One region of the Actinomadura formosensis genome, then DNA from elsewhere that is predicted to be linked to it. Evidence: riboswitches for the same ligand, from Rfam matches in the RefSeq annotation. Region 1 holds a riboswitch; the other holds the start of a gene.

Region 1 (6,756 bases):
GATCACCGCCTTCGCGCCGTGCGCGGCGTCCCGTGCCAGGGCGTCCGCGAAGGCCGCGTTGTACGCCTCATAGGACTGCCAGTCGCGGCGTGCACGCGCATCGAAATGCGGCCTGCGCGGTGTGTCGTACAGGAGGTGGTGGATGAACCACAGCGTCGAGTTGGCCACCGCGTTGTAGGCACGCTGGAACGTGGCCGCAGGGATGTCGAGCATCCGCACCGCCGCGCCACCTGTGTCGTACCCCGCCTGGTCTAGGCGGCCGTCCGGGGAACGGCGCGCGGCCGTCCGATCGGCCTCGCCGAGGCTCGCGCACACCCACAGCACGTCCGGCCTGTGGGTGGACGGCGTGGACGTCGTCGCTGGCCGAGGTGGCCCGGGATCCCGTGGGGCGCCCGTGACGGCCGCCAGGCCCGACACCAGCCCGCCCCCACCGCGCCGCATGGTGAGCTCGCCGTCGTCCGACAGCGAGAACGACACCGGCCCCCGGTTCGATGCCACCAGCACTTGGCTCATACCGGCAGGGTCTCAGTTGGGATCGAGGCGCTCCACAGTGACCCACGTGGTTTCCGCCACGGCCGGACCCGGCCGGATTAACGGAGGGTGCCTCGGGTAACCGACCGGCATGAGCAGGTCCGAGACCACGAAGACCGTGCTCGTCGCCGGTGCGGCCAACCTCATCCTCGCGATCGTCAAACTGATCGCCGGCCTGCTGGCCGGCTCCAGCGCGATGCTCGCGGAGAGCGCCCACTCCGTGGCGGACACCCTCAACCAGTCCTTCCTCTTCGCCTCCCTACGACGCAGCGAACGTCCCCCCGACCGGCGGCATCCCTTCGGCTACGGCAACGAGCGGTACGTGTGGTCGCTGCTCGCCGCGTTCGGGATCTTCATCGCCGGCGCCGGCTTCTCGATCTTCGAGGGCGTCCTGACCATGACCGGTCACGGCGGCACCGGGACGGGGATCTGGCTCGCGTACGCCGTGCTCGCCCTCGCCGCCGTCCTGGAGGGGGCGTCCCTGGTCCGCGCCATGTACCAGGCGCGCAAGGAGACCCGCGAGAACGGCCGTGACCTCGTCGAACACGTCCGCCGGTCGCCCGACGTGACGTTCAAGACCGCGCTGTTCGAGGACAGCGCCGCGATGGTCGGCCTCGCGCTCGCCGCCGGCGGCCTGGTGCTGCGCCAGATCACCGGGTCGGACTTCTGGGACGGGCTCGCCTCCGCCCTCATCGGCCTGCTGCTCGCCGGTCTCGCCCTCATGATCGGGCGGGAGAGCACCGTCCTGCTCATCGGGCGGGCCGCCGACCCGGCCGCGCAGCGCGAGATCCGCGCGGAGATCCTCGGCGCGCCCGGAGTGACCGGCGTGGACGAACTGCTCACCATGCACTTCGGCCCCGAGCAACTGCTCGTCGCCGCCAAGGTCCACTTCTCCGACGACATCAGCGCCGACCAGGCCGAGGACGTCGCCGGCGAGATCGACCGGCGGCTCCGGGAGCGGCTCCCGATCGTCCGGCACGTGTTCCTCGACCCGACGCAGCGCACCGTCCCCGCGGAGACACCGGCGTGATCAAGACCGCACCCGGGTAGCGTCTCAACAGATGGACCCGGCTGTCTGGCATCCGGTCAGTTCATGTAAAGTCACGCATACGAGCTGAAACCGTCGCTCGTACTGACAACTGAATACCGCTCATCCAGAGGGGTGGAGGGACCGGCCCTGTGAAGCCCCGGCAACCACCCGGCTGAAGCGCGCTCGCGATCCTGCGAGGCCGGCCGGGAAATGGTGCCAACTCCGGCCTGCGACCAAGGTGGCGCAGGGAAGATGGGGAGAAAGGCCTCGCTTCATGGCATTCACGCCTGCCACGGACCTCGGACCGGCTACCGCCCTGGTCTGCCGCGAATGCGGCTCCACCCGCGATCTCGGCCCCTTCTACGCGTGCGAAGAGTGTTTCGGCCCCCTGGAGATCGCCTACGACTTCGGGACCGTCACCCGCGCCGGGATCGAGTCCGGCCCGCGCAACATCTGGCGCTACCGGGGGCTGCTGCCCGTCCCGTCCCATGTTGCGGACACACCCAACACCGAGCCCGGCCTGACCCGCCTCGTCCGCGCCGACAACCTCGCGGAGAGCCTCGGCCTGCAGAGCCTGTGGGTGAAGGACGACAGCGGCAACCCCACCCACTCGTTCAAGGACCGCGTCGTCGCCGTCGCGCTCGCCGCCGCCCGCGAACTCGGTTTCAAGGTGCTGGCCTGCCCGTCCACCGGCAACCTCGCCAACGCGGTCGCCGCCGCCGCGTCCCGCGCCGGGATCCGCAGCGCGGTGTTCGTCCCGTCCAACCTCGAAGCACAGAAGATCATCACGACGGCCGTGTACGGCGGGACGTTCGTGACGGTCGACGGCAACTACGACGACGTCAACCGGCTCGCGTCCGAGATCGCCGGGGAGCAGGACGACTGGGCGTTCGTCAACGTCAACGTCCGGCCCTACTACGCGGAGGGCTCCAAGACGCTCGGCTACGAGATCGCCGAGCAGCTCGGCTGGCGGCTGCCGGACCAGATCGTCGTCCCGGTCGCGTCCGGCTCCCAGCTCACCAAGATCGACAAGGCGTTCCAGGAGCTCATCAAGCTGGGCCTGGTCGAGGACAAGCCGTACCGCGTGTTCGGCGCCCAGGCGACCGGCTGCTCCCCGGTCGCCGCCGCGTTCAAGGCCGGCCACGACGTGATCCGCCCGGTGAAGCCCGACACCATCGCCAAGTCCCTCGCGATCGGCAACCCCGCCGACGGCCCCTACGTCCTGGACGTGGCCCGCCGCACGGGCGGCGCCGTCGAGGACGTCACGGACGACGAGGTCGTGGAGGGCATCCGGCTCCTCGCGCGCACCGAGGGCATCTTCGGTGAGACCGCCGGCGGCGTCACCGTCGCGACCCTCCGCAAGCTGGCCGCCGCGGGCACCCTCGACCCGTCCGCCGAAACCGTGATCATCAACTCCGGGGACGGCCTGAAGACCCTGGACGCCGTCGCCCCGGTGGTCGCGCCGAGCGCGAACATCGCCCCGTCCCTGGCGGCGTTCCGCGCCGCGGGCCTCGCCTGAGAAAGGAGCACCATGAGCGTTTCCGTGCGCATCCCGACGATCCTGCGGACCTACACCGGCGGCGAGTCCGAGGTGAAGGCCGAGGGCACCACCCTGCGCGCCGTCGTCGCCGACCTGGAGACGAACTACTCCGGCATCTCCGCCCGCATCCTGGACGATGCGGGCAAGATCCGCCGTTTCGTCAACGTGTACGTGGGCGACGAGGACGTGCGCTTCGCCGACGGCCTGGACACCCCCACCCCCGACGGCGCCCAGATCTCCATCATCCCCGCCGTGGCCGGCGGCTGACACCACCCGCGGGCCCGGCTCCGGCCGGGCCCGCGCACTGGGCTGCCTCGACCACCGCGCCGGCGCCCACGGGTCAGCGCCGCGCCGTGCGGCGCCGGCCGGCCGGACTCTAGGATGGCGCGGTGGCAGAGCATGACACGGTCGAACTGATCCATCTCGCCGACGACCTCGGAAACAGCGTCGTCCTCCGCATAACCGGACAGGACGCCCGCGGCCTGAGCGGCGTCATCGAGATCGGCAGCTACTTCGTCAACGGCAGCATCAAGACCCGCCTGACGCCCGAGGACCTCATGCAGTGGGGGGACGTCCTCGAATCCCTGGGTGAGGGCGCTGACGCCGCCTCATGGCGCGAAGGGCAGCGCGCACCCGAGATCCACCTGGAAGCGGACGACAAACATGTGACCATCGCCGTGGTCGACTCCCACTCCTACCTGGTCACCGTCGAACTCACCATCGAGGTCGCCCGGGACTGGATCGAAACCCACCGAGACCGGCTGACCGCCGTTCACAAGACCTACCCTGACCTCCCATAACCGCGCACCGTCCGAAGAACCGGAAGTGTGGACGGTGCCCGGCGATTCGGCAGGATGAGGCGCCGCGCCGGTAGTGGACGACCTGGCTGACCACCCCGCAACGTGCCGTACCACGTCGGCCCCTGCCATCCAGCAGCATGCCCTGTCTAGGACGACTGCCCATAGCTGACAAAGAACGGATCGTCGTAATGCCGTAAACCTGCGGATCCCATGTGGCCATGTGCGGTCAAATGCGCCCGCCTTGCAGTGGAGGCCGGGTGACCTGGCTATATATGAACGCAAGGAATGCAGGGGGTTCCGTGAAAAAGGCTCGATCCGTTCCGGATTACATGGGGCGAATACTCTCGCCCGCAGGAGTTCCCCAGGGAAGCTGCTTCCAGATCGCCCCCGGCTATCTGGTGACGGCGTGGCACGTCCTGCAGATGACCATGGCGCTGAGCGAGGACGACGGAGACGAAGGGGCCGTATTCGTCGACCACCTTTCCACACCGGGTTCCGCGATGATCCGTGCGACGCGTGTGGCCGGGGACAAGAAAGCCGATCTGGCGCTGCTCAAGGTCGAAGATCCATTCCCGGGAAGTGTGCGGCTCGTCCGGTCGTCCGACGCGGTGGCTCCCGGAGAAGAACTGATCATTGTGGGGCACGCCGTCATCCGGGACGGGCCGGATCGACCGGACCTGGTGTGGACCGAAGCCCGCGGGGAGTGGGAAGGGCAGACCAGGCGCGGCGACCTGATCCTCGGACGGCTCCGTTCCATGGACGTCCTGCAGGGCATGAGCGGAGCCCCGGTACGCAGGAGAAAAGACGACAGCGTGGTCGGCGTCATCTCGGCGCGGTACAACACGATCGACGGCTGGTTCAGCAACAGCGTGTGGGTGGCGCGCACCGTCGAACTTCGCGAACTGTGCCGGGGCCACGTGGACCTGACGAAGGATCGGTGGGTCGGTTTCGCCGCCGCGGGCGCCGCCTTCTCCGCCGCCGAGTTCGTCATGAAGCGAAAAGCCGAAGCCGGTACCGATGCGGTCCGGGAAGCGACCCTCCACGTCCCGGCCAATAGTTCCACGCTCGAAAAGCCCTCGGTGGTGGACAAGACGCCCGGAGGCGGCGGCGCGCCCGACGCGATGGATGCACCCGGCCCGCCGGACGGGCTGGAAGAGATCGCGGAGAATATGGGGACCGCCGTCGCCAAATCCGTAGCCCGTTTCATCAGAGACTACCTGTTCTGATCGCTCGGCCCGATCGGTGCGGTGCACAGGACGCACCTATCGACCGGGTCGAGCATCCGGCCATTACGACGATCTTCCCAGGTGACCTCTCGAAAGGCGTGCACGATGACCGACGGATACGACCGCGAACACGGATACGACCCCGAACACGATCAGTGGATCGACCGCGTGTCCTCCTCCAACGCATTCCCCTTGACGATGCCGGCCGTTTTGCACGATGGCAGCATGCGGGATCTCCACGTCGACGCCGGCGACGCCTACATCCACCGCGACACCGGGATCATCCTGTCCCTCTTCTTGTCGGACGGCACGGGCCAGAAGGTCGGCTACGTCCTCAAGCACGCCGATCCGAGCGTGGAGCCCTTCAAGGACCTCCTCCACGGTGCCCGAGACCTCTACGTGCTCTGGTCCCTCATCGGTGCCACCCCGGTCGGCAGGGCGCTCAAGATAGGCGGGTTCGTACTCCGTCATCTCATCAGCGCGAACCAGAAGCCGAAGGACGCGGGCTACTACCAGTACCCGGAGGGGGGCCTCGCGATCCGTGGCATCTACCGGCTGAGCACGGACTGAAGCAGGGCTGAACCGCTCCGAGGGCCGCGTCCGTCCCGGCTCGAGTCCACCGCGTGCATCGAACGATCGCCGTCCCATCGAAATGGGAGAACACTTGAACTACCAGAATCAGGATCTCGTCCCCGCCACCATCGAGGGCGTCGACGTCTATATCGCCACCCAGCGCATGCCCGGATCCGAGCCGACCTCCTCCGCACTGGCCAGGGTCGCCGGGGAGAAGGCCGCCGAGGCGGTGGACCGCGTCCACGAGACGATCCACGCGATGGCGGCCAAGTTCGCCCCGGCGGTCGGTGAACTGGCCCGGCAGGCCATGAAGCCGGAATCACTGTCCGTGCAGTTCGGCATCACCATCGGCGCCCAGGGCAACCTGATCGTCATGGGCGGCACGGCCCAGGCATCCGTAACGGTCACCCTCACCTACCCCATAGCCCCCTGAAAGTCCCCGCCGCCCGAACGGGCAGCCGCTGGCGCCGGACACCGCCTGCCATGCCGCACGGGCCCGCCACATCTCGGTTGCCAGCGGTCCGCTACCTTCCCATGCCCGGGACCCGCAGCCTGGCCTCCACCTGACGAGTGAACGGACGGCCCCACTCGGCGACACCGGGGCCGTCCGTTCCACGATTGCTCCGCGCACCAACCCGTAGACGCCCGGCATGCGGTCCCCTCGGCAGGATGCTCGTCGCTTCCGCAGCAGGCTGGCAGCTATGGATGATCACTGGTGACTGAGCGGAGGCGCACGGCCCCGTGGCGGCCAGTTGGGTCGGGGCGGCAGTGTGTCGCGATGTGCGGCGCGGGCGTGGTCGTCCGGTGGCCGCTCATTCCACCGGCATTGTGAACGCCATGCCCACCACGGCGGACGACCACGCACAGCGGATCACGGCGACACACCCGAGAGGCTTCCGGAGGGGGTTCCGTCGCAGGTGGGGACGGGGCTGGGCAGGTAGATGAACCTTCCCCCGCTCAGGATGTGGCGCTTGCACTCGACAGGGTAGAGTGCTAAAAAGCAGTTGGCACTCTACTGTGGAGAGTGACAGCTTCACAGTCTGGGTCGGGGCGATG
Region 2 (6,756 bases), 3.0 Mb from region 1:
GTCAGCAGGACCGGCTCGGTCAGCTTCGTCTGCTCCTCCGCCTCGCCCTCGTACACGGGTTCGCCGGGAAAGCCGTTGGAGACGTCCTCGATGCCGACCCGGGAAAGAATCGCCACCCCGTTCCACCGGCCGTCGCCGTGCGCGGCGGTGGTGTAGCCGAGTTCCGCGACATCGGCGGACGGGAACATGTCCGCGGGGCACTTGGTCTCCTGCAGGCAGAGGACGTCCGGCTTGGTCTCGTCCAGCCAGGAGAGAAGGCGCGGCAGCCGGGCCTTGACCGAGTTGACGTTCCACGTCGCGAGTCGCATCCCCCCAGCCTGCCATCCGGCGGCGCTATCCTGGCGGCTTCCCCTGTCCCCTGCCGGACGGCACCGTAGACGTCGCGTGACCGGTAGATTGCGGGTCGGCCTCCTTTACACGGTTTTCACGCTGTGCTTAGCCCGGCCCTGGAAGGGTGGTCACGTTCTTGATGTCGTCAAACCCGGAGCAAGTGAGGAACCATGTCCGAGGATGACAAGCCCCGGGGCAAGCCGGCGGTCAAGGCGAAGGCGAAGATCCCGAACGCCCAGAGCATCCGCAGCCCCGAGTTCACCCCCCACGGCATCAGCGCGGGCCGCGGCAGCGGGCTGAACCGGCCGTCCGCGCTGACCGCCAAGCAGGCGCGCAAGCGGCGGCTGATGATGATCGCCGGAATCGTCGTGGCCGCGCTGGCGATCTCCGGGGGCGTGGCGTGGTGGGTCACCCGCCCCGGCCCCAGGCTTGAGGTGAGCGGCAAGTTCGGGGCCGAGCCGAAGGTGGAGATCCCCACCAAGCTGGAGCCGGCCAAGACCCTCAAGGTGACCACCCCCATCCGGGGCACCGGTCGCGCGCTCGCCGACGGCGACACCGTCTACGTCCAGTTCGCCACCTACAAGTGGGCCAAGGACAAGGACGAGGAGAACTCGCGCGTCAAGAGCAGCAGCGAGAAGGTCAGCTCCACCTATGAGCAGCAGGCGCAGCAGCCGAGCGGCCCGCGGCCCCTCGTCGTCGGCAAGAGCGGCCTGAAGGACATCGACAAGAACCTGGTCGGCAAGACCGTCGGCAGCCGGGTCGTCCTGCAGCTCCCGCCGTCCAAGGACCTCAGCCAGCTGAGCCCGCAGCAGATCGGCAAGACCGACGCGGTCATATTCATCCTGGACATCCAGGCCGCCGTGCCGAAGGACCCGCAGCCGCAGGGCACCGAGAAGAAGCTGGACGACAAGAACCTGCCCAAGGTCGAGGACAAGGGCGCCGGCAAGGAGCCCAAGGTCACGATCCCGGGCCGGGACGCGCCGGACAAGCTCCAGGTCAAGACCCTCGTCGAGGGCACCGGGCCCGCGCTCGCCAAGGGCGACGACGCCATCGTGCACTACGTGGGCAAGATCTGGAAGAGCGGCGACAAGTTCGACTCCAGCTGGGACAACAAGCAGCCGGCGAACTTCCCGATCGGCACCGGCGCGACCATCCCCGGCTTCGACAAGGGCCTCACGGGCGCGAAGGTCGGCAGCCGCGTGCTGCTCGTCCTGCCGCCCGCCGACGGCTACGGCAAGCAGGGCAGCCCGCCCAAGATCAAGGGCGACGACACCCTGGTGTTCGTCGTGGACATCCTCGCCAAGATCCAGAAGTAGGCGGGGGCGCGGCACGGCCGCGGGCGGACTCGCCGGAGAACGGGAGAGCGGCGGGGGACCCGATCGGGACCCCGCCGCTCGGCGTTTGCGAAAAGTCGCGTTGCGACATCCGTCACGACAACCGGCGGAGCCGATCGCCCGTCTCCCTATTGGGAGGCCATGGGTTGCGCATTGGGCGGCCGGCGCACGGATCCCCTCCAGGTATCGTCCGGTGAAAGAATTGATCACGGGGGGCTTGTGAGCGACAGCGGAAAGACCCCGGAGGGCGGCGCGCCCACCGGGCCCGGCGAGGCGGACCTGCCCGACACCCAGGTCGGGGCGCCGGCCGGGGCGGACGGTCCGGCGATCGGCACGCTGACCGCGCAGACCGAAGAAGCCGCCCAGAAGCCGGAATTCCCGGCCGAGGACGACATATCTCAGAACGGCGGCAAGGACCGCGAAGCGCGCGAGTCCGCCGGGGACGCGGCCGAATCGTCCGGCACCGAAACGGCGCACGAAGCATCCGGCGGCAAAGCGCCCGAGGCCGAAGCGACCGACGCCGAAACGGCCGGAACCGAAACGGATGAGGCGGGTGAAGCCGCGCCCGCCGGGGTTGAGGCACCGAGCACGGGTGATACCAAGGCCATGCCTGCCGCCTCGTCCAAGCACGGCTCCGAGCACGGCGGGCCGCCGCCCGGAAGCGGCGGGCCCGGCGGTGGCGGCGGACGGGGCCGGGGGCCGCGCAAGCCGCGCAGCCGCAAGGCGCGGTTCCTGCGCCGGACGCTGTTCCTGCTGTTCGGGCTCATCGGGTTCTGCATCGCCGCGTTCGTCCTCGCCTACGTGTTCACCCCCGTGCCGTCCCCGCAGGAGAAGGCGATCGCGCAGGGGCCGACGTTCTACTACTCCGACGGCAGGACGGAGATCGCGAAGACCGGCATCAACCGGGACGCGGTCAAGCTCGACCGGATCCCGAAGAGCACCCGCAACGCGGTCATCGCCGCGGAGAACGGCAGCTTCTACGACGACCCGGGCGTGTCGGTGGCGGGTACGGCGCGGGCCTTCTGGTCCACGGTGACCGGGCGGCAGTTGCAGGGCGGGTCGACGATCACGCAGCAGATGGTCCGCAACTACTACGGCGGCATCGGCAAGGAGCGGTCGCTCACCCGCAAGCTCAAAGAGATCATGGTCGCGCTGAAGGTGGACCGGGAGAAGCCCAAGGACTGGATCCTGGAGCAGTACCTCAACACGATCTACTTCGGGCGCAACGCCTACGGGGTGCAGGCCGCCGCCCACGCCTACTACGACAAGGACGTCTCGGACCTGACGCCCGCCGAGGGCGCCTACCTCGCCGCCGCCATCCAGCAGCCGAGCAACTTCTCCGACCCGACCGGCGACCAGCGCGTCCGCGCCGAGCAGCGGTGGCGCGCCGTCCTCGGCAACATGGTCCGGGACGGGTTCCTGACGTCCGCCGACGCCGCGTCGATGAAGTTCCCCCTGCCGGTCAAGCAGAAGATCACCGACGTCCTCAAGGGCCAGAAGGGCTACATGGTCAACGTGGCCAAGAAGGAGCTCACCGAGCGCCGCGGCTACAGCGAGGACGAGATCAACCGCAGCGGGCTGAAGATCACCACGACGTTCGACAAGCGGCTGATGGACGCGATGAAGCAGGCCGTGGCGGGCAACACCCCGGACGGGATGAGCAAGAAGATCCGCACCGGGGCGGTGTCGGTCGATCCGTCCACCGGGCAGGTGCTCGCCTTCTACGGCGGCCGCGGCTATCTGGAGGAGGCGCTGAGCAGCGCCTTCGGCGACCACGCGCAGGCCGGGTCGGGGTTCAAGCCGATCGCGCTCGCCGCCGCGCTGCAGGACGGCCGGTCGCTCGACGACACCTACGACGGCAGCTCACCGCAGACGTTCGCCGGCTCGCCCATCCACAACGACAGCGACGAGAACTTCGGGATGGTGGACCTCGTCACCGCCACCCAGCACTCGATCAACACCGCCTACGTCAACCTCGGCCAGGACATCGGCAACGAGAAGATCGCCGAGATGGCCGAGAAGATGGGCATCCCCCGGTCGCAGATGACCGCCGACCAGCGCCACGCCGCGACGTTCCCGCTCGGCATCGTGTCGCTGCATCCCGTCCAGCAGGCGGGCGTGTACGCGACGTTCGCGTCCGAGGGCGTGCACCGGACGCCGTTCGTGGTGAAGTCCGTCACCGGCGGCGAGAACGAGAAGCGCACGTTCACCGAGGAGGGGGAGCGGGCGCTCAGCGTGCAGAACGCGCGGGACGCGACGTATGCGATGCAGCAGGTCGTCCAGGGCGGTACCGGGACGAACGCGCAGCTTCCCGACGGCCGTGAGGTCGCGGGCAAGACCGGCACCACCGACGAGGGCCGGGCGATCTGGTTCAACGGGTTCATCCCGCAGATGGCGACGTCGGTCGCGATGTTCCGCAGCGACGGCAAGCCGCTGAACATCCCCGGCTACGGCGCGTACGGCGGGCAACTGCCCGCACAGATCTGGCGCTCCTACATGTCGGACGCCGTCAACATCAAGGACTACGCGCCCAAGTCGTTCGGGTCGCCGTCCACCACCCCGGGCGGCGGCTACGACACGCCGCCCCCGCAGGACTCGCCCGGCACGCCGGAGCCGCCGCCCACGACCGTGCCGTCCGAGCCGCCGCCGACCACCGAGCAACCCGACATCCCGCTGCCGCCCACGCCGACCGTGCCGCCGACCATCGTCCCGCCCGAGCCCGGCGGGGGCGGCGACCAGCCCGGCGGCGGAGGCGGTGACGGCGGGGGCGGCGGCACCGGCGGTGGAGGCACCGGCGGAGCCGGCCCGGTCTCCTCCAGGTAGCAAGCCCGGTCGCGGGCCGGCTCAGTCGCAGGCCGCGCCGATACTGGCCGGTGTCTCCTTCATCACCGTGTTGAGCTGGGAGACGTCGCCGGTGCCGACGGCGGGCGCGGCGGCGCGCAGCCTGTCCGCCTCCGCCGTCAGCGCCTTCCGCAGCGCACTGTCGTCGGCCTTCTTCGCCAGCCCGTCGACCCGTCCGGCGAGCTGCTCGGTCGCCTGCCGCCACTGCACGGGCTCGGCCGCCGGAATGCTCCTGACCTGGGTGATGTACTGCTGGAACACCTTCTTGGCGTCGGTGCACACCTGGCCGGAGTTGCCGCCCAGCATCCCGCACCCGCTCAGGGCGCCGAGCATCACCACGCCTCCGGCCAGCGCCCGAACCACCCCGTACCGCATCGCACCCTCCCGCTTGATCCCCGACCGGACCCGCATATGATTCCGCACGAGGTCATGAGCGCCAGTGTCAAGCCCCGGCTTGCCGGCCGGCAAGCCTTCGCCCGCGACGGAGTGCCCCGGGTGAGGACCTTGCCGGACGCGGTACCGCGTCCCGGCAAGCGCGGATCCCGACCTTCGCCCGGGGTCCCTGACCCCGGAAGGATCCGGCATGCCCACGCTGCTCGCCCATTCCCTCATCACGCCTGCTGTGACGCACCCCGAGGGGGTCCGGGTTCGCCGCATCCCCCGCGTTGTCGGGGCGGGCCTCCCCGTCCCCCTGCGGGCCGCCGCCCCCTGTCCGAGGGGTGGCGGGGCCGGCGCATCGGCCGGCTCGACGACGCGGTGGGCGGCGTCCGCCGAGCAGCGGCACGAGGCCGGGTCGCCGAACGTCCTCGGCGCGATCGCGCTCGCCGGGCCGGCGGCCCGCTGACCTGCGAACCACCGCGGACAGTCAGGTGAATATGCTTTTTGGTCCTGTTCGCCCATGTAGCGTAAGCAGTCGCGCGGGGACGAGCACGGAGGAAACAGGGGGTGGCGACCGTGGCCGACGCGTGGCGACCCACGTCGGAGCTTGAGCACCGGTTGCAGGAGACCGTACGGGCCGGGGACCAGGAGGGCTACTTCCGCCTCCTCGCGGACAGCGAACTCGTCGTCCCCGTCGCGCCCGATCTGGTGGACGGTGTCCTCGCCAACGAGACGCAGCCGCCATGGCCGACCCAGGAGGAGGACGGCCGTGTCCACGTCCTCGCCTACACCTCGGCGTCGGCGATGCGCGCCTGTCTCGGACCGTCCTACCGGCACTTCATGACGCTCCGGTTCGGCGACCTCGCGGAGACCTGGCCGGACGCCCGCTGGTGGCTCGCCGTGGACGCGCCCGCCCACGGCGCCGGCACCGTCCTGCCCATCGAGGCGCGGCTGCCGGCCTGGTTCGTCCGCCAGGTCGCCGAGGGCGACGGCCGCCCGCCCCGGGTCGGCCGCGCGCCCGCCCCCTGGGAGGAACTCCGCGACCAGCACCGCGACCTGCCCCGCCGGTCGCCGCGCCCCGAGTTCCAGCCCGCCAACGACGTCGAACGCGAACTGCTGCGGGCCGCCGCGAACAACGACCACGACCTGTTCCTGCAGACGCTCGCCGACACCGACGTCCTGCTGCCCGTCCCGGACGACATGGACTACGCGCTGCGTCCGGGCCGTCCCGGTTTCCCCTGGCAGACCCGGGAGGTGGACGGCGCCACGGTCGTGCCGGTCTTCACCTCCCCCGAACGCCTCACCGAGGCGTCCGGCCCGGGCGCCGAGTACATCAAGCTGCCGTTCACCGTCGCCCTGCGCTACTGGCCGAACCACGACTGGCTGCTCGCCATCAACTCCGGCTCCCCCGCCGGCGGGACCGTCCACGCCCAGCAGCTTCCCGGCCTCGCGACCTGGGCCGACCAGCGCGCCGCCCAGCGCATGACGGACCGCTTCGAACCGCAGAACGACATCGAACAGCGCCTCTTCGAGGTCGCCCGCCGACGCGACACCGACACCTTCTACACGCTCCTTCTCGGCGCCCAGGTCCTGGTGCCCGCCGACGCGGACACCCCGTGGGGCATCGTCCCCGGCGACCCCGACTTCCCGTGGCGCCCCGTCCCCGTCCACGGGCGGACGTCGATCCAGGTCTTCACGTCCCTGCGGTGGATGAACGAGGCCATCGGCTCGTCCCGCTTCATCATGCCGAGCCTGCACGAGATGATCGCCGCCTGGCCGGACACGGACTGGACGCTCGTCCTCAACCCCGGGACCCCGATCGACGCGTCCATGCCGGGCGACCAGATCCGCACCCTGCGCGGCCCGGCGACCC

Evidence for each region. Region 1 has a riboswitch for S-adenosylmethionine ahead of thrC (threonine synthase). Riboswitches for the same ligand answer to the same signal wherever they lie in the genome.
Region 2: it holds a riboswitch for S-adenosylmethionine, as region 1 does, so the genes downstream of both, ACQP1N_RS25805 (hypothetical protein) here and thrC (threonine synthase) in region 1, are expected to answer to the same signal.

The regions. Positions count from the first base shown of each region.
Region 1 is NZ_CP192011.1:1,220,980-1,227,735, forward strand. It holds gene ACQP1N_RS05765 (alpha,alpha-trehalose-phosphate synthase (UDP-forming)) at 1-513, opposite strand, end outside; gene ACQP1N_RS05770 (cation diffusion facilitator family transporter) at 623-1,561, shown strand; SAM riboswitch class I at 1,679-1,820, shown strand; gene thrC (threonine synthase) at 1,836-3,080, shown strand; gene ACQP1N_RS05780 (MoaD/ThiS family protein) at 3,093-3,368, shown strand; gene ACQP1N_RS05785 (DUF5959 family protein) at 3,491-3,901, shown strand; gene ACQP1N_RS05790 (S1 family peptidase) at 4,201-5,127, shown strand; gene ACQP1N_RS05795 (hypothetical protein) at 5,233-5,697, shown strand; gene ACQP1N_RS05800 (CU044_2847 family protein) at 5,792-6,133, shown strand.
Region 2 is NZ_CP192011.1:5,493,715-5,500,470, forward strand. It holds gene ACQP1N_RS25785 (exodeoxyribonuclease III) at 1-308, opposite strand, end outside; gene ACQP1N_RS25790 (FKBP-type peptidyl-prolyl cis-trans isomerase) at 501-1,646, shown strand; gene ACQP1N_RS25795 (transglycosylase domain-containing protein) at 1,884-4,487, shown strand; gene ACQP1N_RS25800 (hypothetical protein) at 4,509-4,880, opposite strand; SAM riboswitch class IV at 4,931-5,047, shown strand; gene ACQP1N_RS25805 (hypothetical protein) at 5,089-5,349, shown strand; gene ACQP1N_RS25810 (SseB family protein) at 5,451-6,756, shown strand, end outside.